Regions from separate parts of the Vibrio sp. PID23_8 genome, predicted to be linked through region 3. Evidence: riboswitches for the same ligand, from Rfam matches in the RefSeq annotation. Region 3 holds a riboswitch; each other region holds the start of a gene.

Region 1 (5,286 bases), on a different contig from region 3:
GTATCACCTACTGCCTCAATCTCTTGCAGCATCTTGTAGAAGTTACCCGCGACCGTGATGCCACGCACTGGTTGAACGCGCTTTCCATCACGACACAAGAAGCCACTAGCACCAAATGAGAAATCACCACTCACTGCATCCGCGCCAGAGTGAACACCTTGAAGTTCGACGAGCTCTAAGTACTCACCCGCTTTTACTTCTGACGCACAGCTGTCACCTGTCGCAATCACTTTGTGATTTGCGGATACGTCTAGGCTCGATTTTGCCCCGCGAGCAGCACTTGCCGTCGAGACTGCACCCAAGTAACTTGCTGTTTGACTGTTGTGTAGCAAGGTTTTCAATTCACCATTGGCAATCATGACATTATCTTGAGTAGCAAAGCCTTCACTATCAAAACCCGCAATGGCCATACCATTTGGCATATAAGCCGCGTCGGTAAAGGTAATCAACTCACTCGCAACACGTTGACCAAGCTTATCACCCAGCGGCGTGATGCCTTTCATTGCACTGACACCAGAGAAAGCACTACCGAATGCGCCAAACAAACTTGCTAGCGCATTGATGTGGAAGATAGCTGGATAGTTACCCGTCGCAACTGGCTCGCCTTCGAGAAGATCACGAGCAAGGTTGTAACCGCCTTCGATACAGTAAGCTGGGTTCAACTCATCAAAACGACGTCCAAGTGACATTTGCCCCGCCATCGACTGTTTGCCGTCTTTTTCAAACAAGGTATACGCATAACAAGTAAACGATCGTTCGAAATGTTGACACAACGTGCCTTGAGTATTGGCGATAATCAGTTGAGTCTCGCCATCGCTATAGCCATTGTAAGGTGAGCTAGAAGCGTGAGGTAGAGCCACGACGCCTTGCTCAAGCGCGAGAGAAAGTTCGATTTTTTCGTCAACTGAAGTCGCATCTTCTTGCGCAATCTCAGTTACATCGGTCGTGATTTGGCTATTCACGCAGCTAATGGTCTGATGTTCATCTTGCTTAGAAAAGCGAGCGCTTTGCAGTGCATTGGTCAGCATCAAATCTAAGCTTGGTTGCTCTAGTGATTCAGAGTAGCTTGTTGCAACGCGCGCATTTTTCACAACACGAACACCCAGAACTTGGCTTGAGCTTACTTTGTACTCATCCAACTGTCCTTGGTTCGCTTTCAGAGAAAAGCTGCTGTTGCGGTTTACAATCACGTCAGCTTCTGCACCTTGACGCTTTGCTTCTGATAGGACGTAATCAACCGCATTAAGAAGTTGTTGTTCTTGGCTCATTAGTTACCGCCTCCTACCAGAATATTATCTACTTTCAATGTTGGTTGACCGACTGTGGTTGGCACTGAGCCACTTACTGAACCACACATGCCCGGAGCAAGCGCCATGTCTTTGCCGACCATGCTGATTTCTTTTAACACTTTTGGCCCCGTGCTGATAAGCGTTGCTGTTTTCAGAGGTTTGGTGATTTTGCCATTTTCAATGAGATAAGCTTCACGAACGGCAAAGTTGAACTCCCCCGTGCCCGGCTGAACCGAGCCGCCGCCCATCTTCTTCGCATAGATACCACGTTCGATACCTGCCAGCATGTCATCAAGTGAATGCTCGCCTTGTTCAATAAAGGTGTTACGCATACGCGAAGTCGGTGCGAACTTGTAGTTTTGACGACGACCAGAACCTGTAGGCTCGTAACCTGTCTTCATGCCACCCATTTTGTCAACCATAAAGCTCGTTAGCTTACCGTCTTTGATCAACTGAGTACGCTGAGTCGGCATGCCTTCATCATCAATATGAATCGAGCCCCATTCGTTGGTCATGGTACCATCATCAACTGCATTCACGGCAGTGTGAGCTATCATTTCGCCCATCTTGTCGTGGAATACGGATGCTTTTTTAGCAACTGAAGTGGTTTCTAGCAAATGACCACACGCTTCGTGGAAGATAACGCCGCCAAAGCCGTTACCAATCACCACTGGCATTTCACCCGATGGGCACGCATCCGCGCCAAGTTTCACCAACGCTTGTTGCGCAATAGTTTGACCGAGTTCTTTCGCATCAAGTTGTTCACTGAACTCCCAACCAGCAAGTGCACCTGGCCCTTCCATACCAGAAGATTGCTCATTACCTTTTTGAGCGACGGTATTACCAACAACACGAATGTAATGGCGAGTATCGTCAACGTGTAGACCTTCTGAGTTGAAGATAGACACTTGTTGTTCGCGCTGAAGCACACTACCAATGAACTGGCTAATGTGTTCACTCTCTGCACGTGCTGCTTGGTCAACTTGCAATAGGAAAGCGATTTTAGAATCTAGGTTAGCGTCTTTGCCAAGTGGCATACGACAACCATGTTGAATTGGGTAGCGGTTCAGATTGAGAGAACCTGTTGAAACGATTTGCTCACGCTTGTCTTTTGCAGCAAGCAGTGAGGTTACGCGTTTCAGTTCGGCTTCATCGGTGCTGTTGGTGTAACCGTAAAGCACTTTATGACCGAAGAAGAGACGAATACCGATACCAAAATCAATACCCGAGTTAACCTTATCCACTTCACCAGATGCGATCTGGACCGTGTTGGTTTGATGGTGTTCAACGAATAACTCAGCGAAATCAGCCCCTAAAAACAGAGCGTGATCTATCACCGCTTTCGCCGTTACAGAATTAAGCATGAGATCTCCTTGCTCGTTGATCGTTCTCGCCTTCCTTGTCTTTGAGTTAGGTTCTATCTAGTCGCTTCATAAGATAACTCAAAGACATATTGGCAACGCGTTAAATATTAACACTTTTTTAACCTTGTTTTATGCTAATCCTTGTTAAATTAAAGAACGGTTCGTTACGTAATATGTCGATATCTCGATATTAGATGGTGTCTTTTGCTGCGACTTTCAATGCAGCACGTCATTTGCTCTGATGTCTATCCTCTATTACCTCTGCCACATCTCATATTTAATCGATAGATCCTCATAACAGGAAAAAGCACGTGCAGCTTCACTGGGGGAACTGCTATGCTCTTTGCGAAATAGTCGGGGAGCCAATGCAGTTCATGCGTTGGCTGAGATCGAAATTCGAGACCCGTTGAACCTGATTCAGTTAGCACTGACGTAGGGAACTATCATCACTTTGCCACTAGCTGATCTTGAACTCCATCAGTTCAGCTAGCCTCAACGGATCCGATCAACAATCTTCCTTTGCGATGGCCAAGTCTGTTCCTATATGTCTTGTAATAGGAGCAACCATGGCGCAGCAGTCAAGACAAGAAAAACCATCAACACTGCCACAAGCAACATCTTCATCCAACACACCGATTGTGTTGACGATTGCAGGTTCTGATAGCGGTGGAGGCGCAGGCATTCAAGCCGACATCAAAGCCATGTCCGCAACCGGCAGTTTTGCTTGCTCAGTGATCACGGCGATTACTTCGCAAAATACCCAAGGCGTTTCTGCCATTTTCCCTATTCCTCTCGACCATGTAGAAAGCCAACTCGACGCAGTATTTACCGATCTCAACATTGTCGCCGTCAAAGTCGGCATGCTGACAGATTCCAACATCATTAAAGCCGTTGCCAACAAGATTAAGCAATACCGCCCTAAACACCTTGTGGTTGACCCTGTAATGGTGGCCACCAGCGGCGATTTACTCCTTGAACTGTCGGCGATCAACACATTAAAAGAAGTGCTGATTCCGCTAGCAGACATCATTACCCCTAACCTACCTGAAGGTGCAGCATTGACGGGCAAGCCGGTGCCTCAATCAGAGTCTGAAATGAACGATATGATTTCTGATTTACGTGCACTAGGTGCAAAAGCAGTGCTGTTAAAAGGCGGCCACTTAGAGAAAGACGAAAACAGCAACGATCTGTTGATCATGCCAGACAGTTCTGAATTGATTAGCGCCAAGCGCTTCTCAACCCAAAACACCCATGGCACAGGCTGTACCCTGTCTTCAGCTATCGCGTCTTACCTTGGTCAAGGCAACAATCTGCACAAATCCGTTCATCTGGGTAAGCAGTATATAAGCCAAGCCATCGCGCACGCAGATGAGCTTGAAGTCGGTAAAGGTCATGGTCCTGTGAACCACTTTTTTGCAGATTACACGCATGTGCGCTAATGCACTTTGGTGGTATTAACGAAAGTAACATTCCGCAGCTTGGCGCAACTGGCGTTCACGGCTTGGCTTTGGTTTCGGCCATTTGCCATGCGGAAGATCCAAAAGCCGCATCGGAGTACCTACTGCGTTTGATGAACTAGCTTACTTGTCCTTTAAACACAAAGCGCTTATGGATGTGCGCATTTGCATTTCAACACTTTCTAATACCGCGCTTCATCAATGAACGACATCGATGTCACTTTCACATTCGAATTGACACAGCGTTGATAAGTTTTTCACATCGATTGTCGTAAGATAGCTGCCTAATTTCGACTGCTGTATGACTTTTGATGAAAACTAAAAAATACGGTTTGATGATGCTCGCCTTGTTCATTCTTGGCATCATCCCGCTTTCGCTGTTTGCCTCGTATCACGATCTTACTTCTCACGTTTCTGATGGCACTGGCATTCTCTTTACTCTGCTGACGGATTCTGCGGGCAGCAAAGGCTTTTTGATTACCTTAACGCTGTTGGTGTTGTCCCTTTATCGCTTCAAACCAACCCAGTCTGACTGGATGCAAAAACTGTCTATGCTGGGATTGTTACTGGTGATTGGTTTTGCCAGCAAAACAGGCTTAAAGCTGATGACAGAAAGCCCACGTCCCTACACCGAATTGCTTGCCGCAGAGCAATTGATTGAGCGCCCAGAAGCGTTTTATCAACTAGCAACCCCACAGCAAGCGAATGTTATAGGACAGATTTCTGAGAAAGTCAGCGAATGGCGCACTCGTCACTGGCAAGGCGAAAAGGATTACTCTTTCCCATCTGGTCATACGATTTTCGTTTCTATCTGCTTAGCTTTCTTTGGTGGGTTACTTTTGCAGCATAAGTGCTATTTCTCTGCTGTAACTTTGTGGGTGTGGGCAATGGGCGTGGCTTACAGCCGTTTATGGCTCGGCATGCACAGAATTGAGGATTTGATTGGTTCGGTGGTGTTCGTTACGGTAGTGTTCAGTTTGATCCCTGTGTTTCAAATTACCAAAAAACTGCCTTTTATTTCTTTAACAGCAAAATAAAGCTCAGCAAGTCCAGATAAAAAGAAGCTAGCAAGTTGCTGGCTTCTTTTTTGATATAAACCTAATACACCAAACTTAGAATTAGATGTTGTTTATCAAAGTATTTTTGATATGTTTGAGAAATAACACTCAATCACAA
Region 2 (5,286 bases), on a different contig from region 3:
GTGCGCATTCCTGACATGGTTAATCCTTACTTTTCAATTCAGTGGGGGCTCGCACAATGGGACATCTCTTTATGAATGTTAAACTATTGTGCTAATTGTAAGTTTAATTCGCAGATCTTTTTAATGGTAATGAAGTAACGGTTTGAGATCTCAATTTATTTGTAGAGCTACCCTAGCTTTCATCTCAGAGTTCGCTGACAGTACAGTCTGTATCCAGCCTTGTCAGATTTGTGAAAGGGACTGCAAGAAGAAGGTGAAAGACACTCGCTTTTCTTACAGTTATCACGATAATGAAAGAATTAAAAAACGCATTACAAGGTTACGTTTATGCACATTCATATCTTGGGTATCTGCGGCACGTTTATGGGCGGCGCGGCAATTTTAGCGCGTCAGCTAGGTCATAAAGTGACGGGTTCGGATGCCAATGTTTATCCACCAATGAGTACCCTGCTAGAGTCTCAAGGTATTGAAATAATTGAAGGATTTGACCCTTCTCAACTTGACCCTCAACCCGATCTCGTGGTGATAGGCAACGCGATGAGCCGTGGTAACCCATGTGTTGAGCATGTACTCAACACCAATATTCGTTACACTTCGGGTCCACAGTGGTTGCAAGAGTTTCTATTGCACGATCGTTGGGTTCTGGCGGTATCGGGTACCCATGGTAAAACCACCACTTCAAGCATGTTGGCTTGGATCCTAGAAGATTGCGGTTACCAACCGGGCTTCCTTGTTGGTGGTGTGCTAGGTAACTTTGGCGTGTCGGCTCGCTTGGGTGAAAGCATGTTCTTCGTTGTCGAAGCGGATGAATATGACAGTGCTTTTTTCGATAAACGATCTAAGTTTGTTCATTATCACCCACGCACGCTGATCATGAATAACCTTGAATTCGATCATGCAGACATCTTCGACGATCTAGAGGCGATTAAGCGTCAATTCCATCATTTGGTGCGTACTGTTCCGGGTAACGGTTTGATCTTGGCGCCAAAGCAAGATCCGTCTCTGCAAGAGGTGATCGAGCGCGGTTGTTGGACAGAAAAGCAGTTCTCTGGTGTCGATGGTGATTGGCAAGCACACAAATTGGTTGTCGATGGTTCTAAATTTGAAGTGTCACTGCAAGGCGAGAAAGTAGGCGTCGTGGATTGGGACCTCGTTGGTGACCACAACGTAGATAACGCATTAATGGCGATTGCTGCTGCGCGTCATGTTGGTGTTACTCCTGAGCTTGCTTGTCAGGCGCTTGGTCGCTTTATCAATACGAAACGTCGTTTGGAGCTAAAAGGTGAAGAGCAGGACGTGACGGTTTACGATGATTTTGCTCATCACCCAACAGCGATTGAACTGACGCTGGGCGGTTTACGGAACAAGGTAGGCGAACAGCGTATTCTTGCCGTACTGGAGCCTCGCTCTGCGACCATGAAGCGCGGTGTTCACAAAAATACACTCGCGGCGTCATTGCACAGCGCAGATGAAGTGTTCCTATTCCAACCGGATGACATTGGTTGGTCGGTACAAGACATTGCTGACCAGTGTCTACAATCTGCGTTTGTCGGTACAGAGATGGATAGCTTTGTCGCGAAAATCGTCGAACGAACACAACCGGGTGACCAAATTCTTGTGATGAGCAATGGTGGCTTTGGTGGCATCCACGGCAAGCTTCTAGAACAACTGAAACAAAAAGCTTAATGACATTTATGCAGCAAAAAGTAACCCCTAAAAAAGCCATCACATTAGCATTAACGGGCGCTTCTGGTGCCCCGTATGGCCTTCGCCTTCTCGAGTGTCTTGTTTCAGCGGATTACCACGTGTATGTGTTGATCTCTTCTGCAGCTCGTGTGGTGATGGCGACTGAGCATGATTTGAAACTACCAAGCGGCCCTGAAGCGGCACAAAAGGCATTAGTAGAACACCTCAACTGCAACCCAGATAATTTAACGATTTGTGGTAAAGATGATTGGTTCTCACCAGTGGCATCAGGCTCCGCAGCGCCGAAACAAATGGTGGTGTGCCCATGTTCAGCGGGTAGCGTCGCGGCGATCGCACACGGTATGTCGGATAACCTGATCGAACGTGCCGCGGATGTGGTGATGAAAGAACGTGGACAGTTGCTGCTTGTGGTGCGTGAAACGCCATTCTCAACCCTACATCTAGAGAACATGCACAAGCTATCGCAGATGGGCGTGACCATCATGCCTGCTGCGCCGGGCTTCTACCATCAACCGAAGAGCATTGAAGACTTGGTTGATTTTATGGTAGCGAGAATTCTTGATCACTTAGGTATTGAACAAGGTTTAGTGCCACGTTGGGGTTATGACCAACGTTGATTGTGTAATCAATCAAAGACCTTTACAATCCATCCAACTCATCGGGGAGCAAACTCATTTGGCATTGAACTCATCAATGCACTTGGGCGCTGAGACCTAATCGCTGAACGTTGTTGAGCAGGAAGGGACCCGTATTACCTGAACCAGATAATGCTGGCGTAGGAATTGAGCCTGGATATTGGAAGTCCTAAATACCTGCCTCAACCCTGTGCCGCTCAACTTTTCGACATGCAAATGGAGAGCGAGCCGTGAAAACCACTCTTAGTCTGATTGCCCTTGCAGCCATCACTTCGACTTCAGCGTTTGCCGCTGAAAACACCTTAACTGTCTATACGTACGACTCTTTCGCTGCCGATTGGGGACCTGGTCCTAACGTCGAAAAGGCATTTGAAGCCAAATGCGGATGCGATGTTAATTTCGTTGCACTGGACGATGGTGTTTCCATTCTTAACCGCCTTCGTTTGGAGGGAAGCAACAGCAAAGCGGATATCGTGTTAGGTTTGGATAATAACCTAATGGCGGAAGCAAAAAAGACTGGCCTGCTGACTGAGCATAACGTTGATACTTCTAAAACCACGCTGCCTAACGGTTGGCAGGATAAAACCTTCGTACCTTACGATTACGGCTACTTTGCTTTTGTGTACAACAAAGATAAGTTAGCAAATCCGCCAAAGAGCATGCAGGAGTTGTTGGAAGAGCGTGATGATCTGAAAGTCATTTACCAAGATCCTCGCACTTCGACGCCGGGCCAAGGCTTGATGTTGTGGATGAAGTCTATCTATGGCGATGACGCCACCCAAGCGTGGAAGCTGCTAGCGAGTAAAACCGTTACCGTTACCAAAGGTTGGTCCGAGGCGTACTCCATGTTCTTGAATGGCGAGTCTGATCTTGTGCTGTCGTATACGACTTCTCCCGCCTACCATTTGATTGCGGAAGACGATGCTAAGTACGCAAGTGCCAACTTTGCTGAAGGTCACTACATGCAAGTGGAAGTGGCGGCCAAGGTAAAAAGCTCACAGAATTCTGAGCTAGCCGATCAGTTCATGAACTTCATTTTGAGTGATGAATTCCAATCGGCAATGCCAACGGGCAACTGGATGTACCCAGTGACTGATGTTGAGCTGCCAAAAGGTTTTGCAACGCTCAGCGTACCAAACAAGTCACTGAGCTTTAGTGCTGATGAAGTTGCAAAAAAGCGTAAGTCCTGGATTCGTGAGTGGCAAAGCGCATTGACGTTTTAATATAGGTTCTACTTTTGAATTCTGTACCGAAAATTGGTTTAGGGGTCGCGATGATTATCACGGCCTTTGTTATTTCTGCCCTAGGTGCTTTGATTATTCAAGCGCCTTCTCTTGATGTGTCGATGGTTTGGAGTGATCCTTACTACCAACATGTCACCAAGTTCAGCTTCTACCAAGCATTTCTCTCTACCGTGTTGAGCGTCGGCTTTGCCATTCCCGTCGCTCACGCACTTTCTCGTCGTGAGTTCTTTGGTAAGTTTCTACTGTTAAAATTGTTTGCTTCCACCTTGGTTCTGCCAGTTTTGGTGGGTGTATTTGGTTTGCTGGCGATTTACGGCAATAGTGGCCTGATTGCAAAAGGACTACAAAGCCTTGATGCTGATCTACCGTTTTCCATCTATGGACTGAACGGTATTTTGCTTGCGCATGTGTTCTTCAATATGCCTTATGCGGCGCGCCTACTTTTGCAGGCATTGGAATCCATTCCTTCAGAGCAACATAAACTGTGTGCACACCTTGGTATGACTCATTGGGACAAATTCCGCTGGGTGGAATGGCCACGTCTAAGGCAACAGTTAGCTCATGTGAGTGGCTTGGTGTTTATGCTGTGTTTTACCAGCTTTGCCACCGTGATGGCATTAGGCGGCGGACCGAAGTCAACGACGATTGAACTTGCCATTTACCAAGCGATTAAGTTCGACTTTGATTTGCAAGCTGGGGCGCTGTTGGCGCTGTGGCAAATGTTGTTATGTGGCTTACTCGCGATTGGCGTACAGAAGTTGACGAAGCCAGTCTCGGTAAGCGCTGGAAGCATATCAGTACAGCAATATTTAACGAAGGATCATGGATGGTCAAAAGCTTGGGATTGCTTTTGGATCATGGCTGCCTTTTTACTTGTCATACCGCCGCTTGTGATGGTCGTATTCAGTGGTATCAACCAACAAGTTTGGTCGGTATTGAGTGATGAACGCTTTTGGTCTGCATTGTGGAATTCACTCAAAGTTGCCGTGTTAGCGAGCTCTCTGGCTGTTGCTGCTGGCGTGTCAATTTTGCTTACTAGCCGACGTTGGCGTTTGCAATACAAGAACAGCCGCGCCGATCAAATTGAACTAATTGGCACCATCATCTTGGTGACGCCTGGATTAGTTATTAGTACTGGATTATTTCTATTGCTACGCTCATTTACCGATGTATTCAGCTTAGCATTTTTTGTGGTTATTCTGGTGAATGGTTTAATGGCACTGCCGTATGTGATTAAAACCTTGTCTCAACCGATGTTACACATTGAGCAGCAATACCAGTACGTTTGTGCCAGCCTAGGCATGCGTGGTTGGCAACGTTTTAAAGTGGTGGAGTGGCAAGCATTACGCAAGCCATTTGCTCATGCGTTTGCAATCAGCTTTATGTTTGCGATTGGCGACTTAAGCGCGATTGCTTTGTTTGGTGGACAAGAATTTAGAACCTTGCCGTTGTATCTATTCCAATTGTTAGGCAGTTATCAAATGGAGGCGGCAGCGGTGGTCTCAGTCACGTTGTTATTGCTCAGTGTGGGCTGTTTCGCCGTGATTGAAAAAGTGTTGAAAACGAAGGGGAGAGCGTAATGTTAGTATTGGATGATGTGCAGTATACCTATCAACGTGATCTGTTTTGCTTTGAGCTAGAAATTCAACGTGGACAAATCGTGTCACTGATGGGACCGAGTGGGGCGGGTAAATCAACGT
Region 3 (5,286 bases):
AAAAGTTTTATCTCCGTGTGGAGCGGTAGTTCAGTTGGTTAGAATACCGGCCTGTCACGCCGGGGGTCGCGGGTTCGAGTCCCGTCCGCTCCGCCATTTATTCAGACAAAGCCCTAGCAGCAATGCTAGGGCTTTTTCGTATGTGTAAGATTTGAATTAATACAAAAAAGCTTAATGCTAAAGGTAATACTAATCACAGTAAGTAATCAGAGTTAGCTCAGGAAAAACGCTAAAATTTTCGATAAGTAGTTATTCCACAATTAAAATTTTAAACGAAGTTATCGAGCGTTATAACAAGCTAGAATGATCGGTTATTTACTACGATTGGTATAACCTCGAAGATTAATTGTTCGGGTTTATTTCCTCTTTTTGTCTTCCTAGCTCCCTTTCATTGTATTTATAAATAACCATTAGTCGTATTTTTAGTGGTGCTGCTTATTTGTACTAAGTGATACCTGTAACTTTTTAAATACGTGTAACTGTTGGATGTTGTTTTCGCTGAATTCTAAGACTTTATAATCACTATTATTATAAATTTGATTACAATATCGCCATCAACTTTTCTGGGGGCATTATGGGACAACTATCCATTTTGGGCTTTATTGCATTAGGTGGCGCATTTGGTGCGTGTACTCGTTACTTAATTTCTGAACTTTGTGTAATGCTACTGGGGCGTGGTTTTCCTTACGGTACGTTAACGGTAAACGTCGTTGGCTCTTTCATCATAGGCCTTTTGATCGCTGCGTTTGAAACTGAACTGATAACAACTGATCCGTGGCGCCAAATTATCGGTCTTGGTTTTTTGGGTGCATTAACCACTTTTTCTACCTTCTCGATGGATAACGTGTTGCTTATGCAGCAGGGTGCCTTCTTTAAAATGGGATTGAACATACTGTTGAATGTCGTGTTAAGCATTTCAGCTGCATGGATTGGGTTCCAATTATTGATGCGTAGTTAGCAAAAATACTCAAATTTTAATCAGGTCGGCTTGGTTTAACCAAGCCGTTTTTATATACTGATTTCACTTGTCGGAGTGCCATAAGGCTGAGACCGTTAATTCGGGATCCGTTGAACCTGATCAGATTAGAATCTGCGAAGGGAACAAGAGAAGATATCTACACCAGAGTTCTATCTGGTCGACCTATCAAATAGTCGAATGTTGTTATAGACGAAGAGCACCCGCTCAACCTGTCCTTAATTCGATTCCTCTTGTCGCATCTATCCGCCAAGCATTTTTATCCCAATACTTTTTATCTAAGCATAACAAAGCAAGGAAAAATGCTATGTCGAGTCGCAAGCAAGCGAGACTGGAAGCAAAACAGTTCATTGATACACTCTCGGTACAACCGTACCCAAATTCAAGCAAAGTCTACGTAGATGGTTCACGTCCCGATATTCGTGTGCCAATGCGTGAAATATCACTCGCTGATAGCCTTATTGGAGGCACAAAAGAAGCGCCTATTTTCGAGCCTAATGAGCCAGTACGCGTTTACGATACCTCAGGTGTATACACAGATCCAGAATACACCATAGACCTCTACAACGGCTTACCTAAGCTGCGAGAAGGGTGGATTGAAGAGCGCGCTGATACTGAACTACTCGATGAAGTAAGCTCGGTATACACCAAAGAGCGCTTAGAAGATGAAACGCTAGACGATCTTCGTTACGGTAATCTACCACGTATTCGACGTGCTAAAGGTGGGCAGTGTGTGACTCAGTTACACTATGCTCGCAAAGGCATTATTACCCCAGAAATGGAATACATCGCGCTACGTGAAAATATGGGGCGTGCTCAATACCGCGATGAAGTGCTGAATCAACAACATCCGGGTCAAAGCTTCGGAGCGAATCTTCCAAAAGACATTACCGCCGAGTTTGTGCGTAAAGAAGTCGCCGAAGGTCGCGCGATTATCCCTTCTAATATCAACCACCCAGAATCCGAACCAATGATCATTGGGCGTAACTTTTTGGTCAAAGTGAACGCCAACATCGGTAACTCATCGGTCACTTCTTCGATTGAAGAAGAAGTAGAGAAGTTAGTATGGGCAACGCGCTGGGGCGGGGATACCGTTATGGATCTCTCTACTGGACGTAACATCCACGAAACTCGTGAGTGGATTCTACGTAACAGTCCGGTTCCGATTGGTACTGTACCCATGTACCAAGCCCTTGAGAAAGTAAATGGTGTTGCGGAAAACCTTAACTGGGAAGTGATGCGCGATACTCTGATTGAACAAGCAGAGCAGGGCGTTGACTATTTCACTATCCATGCCGGCTTACTACTTCGCTATGTACCAATGACAGCAAAACGCGTTACTGGCATTGTTTCTCGTGGCGGTTCTATCATCGCGAAATGGTGTTTAGCACATCACCAAGAAAGCTTCTTATACACCCACTTCCGTGAGATCTGTGAAATTTGTGCTAAGTATGATGTGGCACTCTCTCTCGGTGATGGCCTACGCCCTGGTTCGGTTGCCGATGCTAACGATGAAGCGCAATTTGCTGAGCTTCGTACCCTTGGTGAGTTAACCAAGATTGCGTGGGAATACGACGTTCAGGTCATTATCGAAGGTCCTGGTCATGTTCCAATGCATATGATCAAAGAGAACATGGAAGAGCAGCTAGAGCACTGTCATGAAGCACCGTTCTACACGCTTGGTCCACTGACGACAGACGTCGCTCCTGGTTACGATCATATTACTTCAGGTATTGGCGCGGCCATGATTGGTTGGTATGGCTGTGCGATGCTTTGCTACGTAACACCTAAAGAGCATCTCGGCTTACCAAACAAAGAAGACGTGAAGGTTGGCATGATCACTTACAAGCTTGCTGCGCACGCCGCTGACTTAGCGAAGGGACACCCTGGTGCTCAAGTACGTGATAACGCGCTGTCTAAGGCTCGCTTCGAGTTCCGCTGGGAAGACCAATTCAACTTGTCACTCGACCCAGATACCGCGCGTGCTTTCCATGATGAAACCTTACCTCAAGAGTCTGGCAAAGTTGCTCACTTTTGTTCGATGTGTGGACCAAAGTTCTGCTCCATGAAGATTTCCCAAGAGGTACGTGAGTACGCGAAAGATATTGAGCAAGTTGCTGCGGACCAAGCTATCTCGATCAAAATGCTTGATGACCCTCTCGAGGGCATGCGTCAAAAATCGCAAGAATTTAGAGATACAGGATCTGAGTTGTACCACCCAGCAGCACATGCCGAGGTAAGTGACTAATGAGCCAAATCCTTATTCCGTCATCATTGATTGATCTGACGGGTTCAGTTCAGCAATGTTTGTTGGTGGCAAAAGAACAGGGGTTTAGCATTGTAGACATTAAGTTGGGTGTGAGCCCAGCTCAATCTATTCAGCTTGTTCGCGACCAACAGACCACACACATAACGACTGATCTCATTGATGGTTATGACTCTGAGCCTAAGTGTTCATTTGCGCTTTATTATCGTTCTGCTTTATCGGTAGAAGCGTGCGCAAAGCAACCGTCAAAAGCGATTTATATTGGTATTGCTGATCGCCAGGTTTCCGGTGAAAAGCATGAAGTGCTTCAGCTTGATATCTGGCGTCACCCAATTAACGATGAAGTGAGAGCGCTTACCGTTAAGTCCAAGCTCAACACAGCATTTGCTCCTGAGCATCACCTTGCTTGGATAGTAACGCTGACAGTACTCGATTTTCCTATTGAAGATGCATTAACACTTGCTCGAGCAATGACAACGCAACAAGCGAATGTTTCACGTGAAACACTATTGAATGACAACCTTGACGAGGGACGATCTACTCAGTGGGCTGACCAATTTGATGATTTCCCCACACCTGTACTGGAAGATAACCGACTCGATATTCAAGTTGGTTGGTCTACACAAGGAGAGAGCGTTAGCTTTCCAACGCTAACCAAGCAAAGTCTAGGGCTTTATCCAGTCGTTGATGATGTTGCTTGGATTGAGCGTTTACTGCCTTTAGGCATCAACACGATTCAACTACGAATCAAGAACCCACAACAAGTCGATTTAGAACAACAGATCATTCGAGCAATTGAGCTAGGTCGTCAGTATCAAGCACAAGTGTTTATCAATGACTATTGGCAGCTGGCAATCAAGCATGGCGCTTATGGCGTTCATCTAGGGCAGGAAGACATAGATGAATCGAATTTGGCTCAGCTAACTAAAGCCGGCATTCGTCTTGGTCTTTCTACTCATGGTTATTATGAGCTACTGCGCATCGTACAAATTCACCCTAGTTACATTGCGTTAGGGCATATCTTCCCAACCACCACAAAACAGATGCCATCGAAACCACAGGGTTTGGTGCTCTTGGCACGGTATCAAAAGCTGATTGATAGCATTCCTTATGGAAATACAGAGCCGGCTTTCCGTCCTTCAAAAGACAAAGAAGTAAGTGTCGACGAGCTCGGTTTTCCGACGGTCGCGATTGGTGGCATTGACCAATTTAATGCTGACCAAGTTTGGCAAACAGGTGTTTCTAGTTTGGCAGTTGTGCGAGCTATTACGTTGGCTGAATCACCTCAGTCTGTCATCGAGTTCTTCGCACAACTGATGAAGAAAAGACAGCTAATGTTTACTGATCAGAGTAGTGAATTGGCGGATACCAAGAGAGGCGAGCATGCTCACGGATAAGCACTTCCTTCGCTATCAGCGCCAAGTCGCTCTGCCTGAAATTGCCGAAGTTGGGCAAGAGCGCATGAGAAAATCGCATGTGCTGGTCATCGGTTGTGGTGGGTTAGGCAGTGCAGCGAGTTTGTACTTGGCATCGGCGGGCATCGGTAAATTGGTTGTGGTTGATGATGATGAGGTTGATAGCAGTAACCTACAACGTCAGATCATTTATCGTGAACAAGACCTCCAAGTTGCGAAAACAGAAGCAACCGTAAAGCAGCTCACTGATCTTAATTCGATGATCCAAGTACGCGCTCTCAATAAGCGATTAGACACAGCACAGCTGCAGCTTGAGGTGATGTTGGCGGATGTGGTGCTGGACTGCACCGACAATATGCCAACCCGTCAGCTAATTAATCAAGTCTGTTTTGAACAAAACACGCCACTCATCTCAGCGGCGGCAATTGGTTGGCAGGGGCAGTTCGCCGTCTTTGATTATCAAACACCAAGTGAACAAGAAGTAGAAAGCAAAGCCTGTTACCGCTGTTTATATCCGTTCGATGAATTACCACAAACTCAAAAGTGTCGTGAGAGCGGTGTCGTCGGTCCGGTGGTCGGCACACTTGGTAATTACCAAGCGCTTGCGGCAATTCAAAAACTGGCGACGG

What was found. A riboswitch is a leader RNA that binds a small molecule or an ion and turns the genes downstream of it on or off. The one in region 3 is predicted to bind thiamine pyrophosphate.
Region 1: it holds a riboswitch for thiamine pyrophosphate, as region 3 does, so the genes downstream of both, thiD (bifunctional hydroxymethylpyrimidine kinase/phosphomethylpyrimidine kinase) here and thiC (phosphomethylpyrimidine synthase ThiC) in region 3, are expected to answer to the same signal.
Region 2: it holds a riboswitch for thiamine pyrophosphate, as region 3 does, so the genes downstream of both, thiB (thiamine ABC transporter substrate binding subunit) here and thiC (phosphomethylpyrimidine synthase ThiC) in region 3, are expected to answer to the same signal.

What each region holds. Positions count from the first base shown of each region.
Region 1 is NZ_LIXE01000005.1:292,204-297,489, reverse strand. Features, by position in the region: gene AK966_RS11680 (TldD/PmbA family protein) at 1-1,268, opposite strand, end outside; gene AK966_RS11675 (TldD/PmbA family protein) at 1,268-2,653, opposite strand; TPP riboswitch at 2,999-3,109, shown strand; gene thiD (bifunctional hydroxymethylpyrimidine kinase/phosphomethylpyrimidine kinase) at 3,220-4,092, shown strand; partial or broken gene AK966_RS11665 (thiamine phosphate synthase) at 4,098-4,232, shown strand; gene AK966_RS11660 (phosphatase PAP2 family protein) at 4,422-5,147, shown strand.
Region 2 is NZ_LIXE01000004.1:82,954-88,239, forward strand. Features, by position in the region: gene fbp (class 1 fructose-bisphosphatase) at 1-17, opposite strand, end outside; gene mpl (UDP-N-acetylmuramate:L-alanyl-gamma-D-glutamyl-meso-diaminopimelate ligase) at 328-1,686, shown strand; gene AK966_RS09355 (flavin prenyltransferase UbiX) at 1,686-2,324, shown strand; TPP riboswitch at 2,357-2,506, shown strand; gene thiB (thiamine ABC transporter substrate binding subunit) at 2,573-3,565, shown strand; gene thiP (thiamine/thiamine pyrophosphate ABC transporter permease ThiP) at 3,580-5,166, shown strand; gene thiQ (thiamine ABC transporter ATP-binding protein) at 5,166-5,286, shown strand, end outside.
Region 3 is NZ_LIXE01000021.1:29,797-35,082, reverse strand. Features, by position in the region: tRNA gene AK966_RS19130 (tRNA-Asp) at 20-96, shown strand; gene crcB (fluoride efflux transporter CrcB) at 575-958, shown strand; TPP riboswitch at 1,020-1,118, shown strand; gene thiC (phosphomethylpyrimidine synthase ThiC) at 1,284-3,224, shown strand; gene AK966_RS19115 (thiamine phosphate synthase) at 3,224-4,639, shown strand; gene AK966_RS19110 (HesA/MoeB/ThiF family protein) at 4,626-5,286, shown strand, end outside.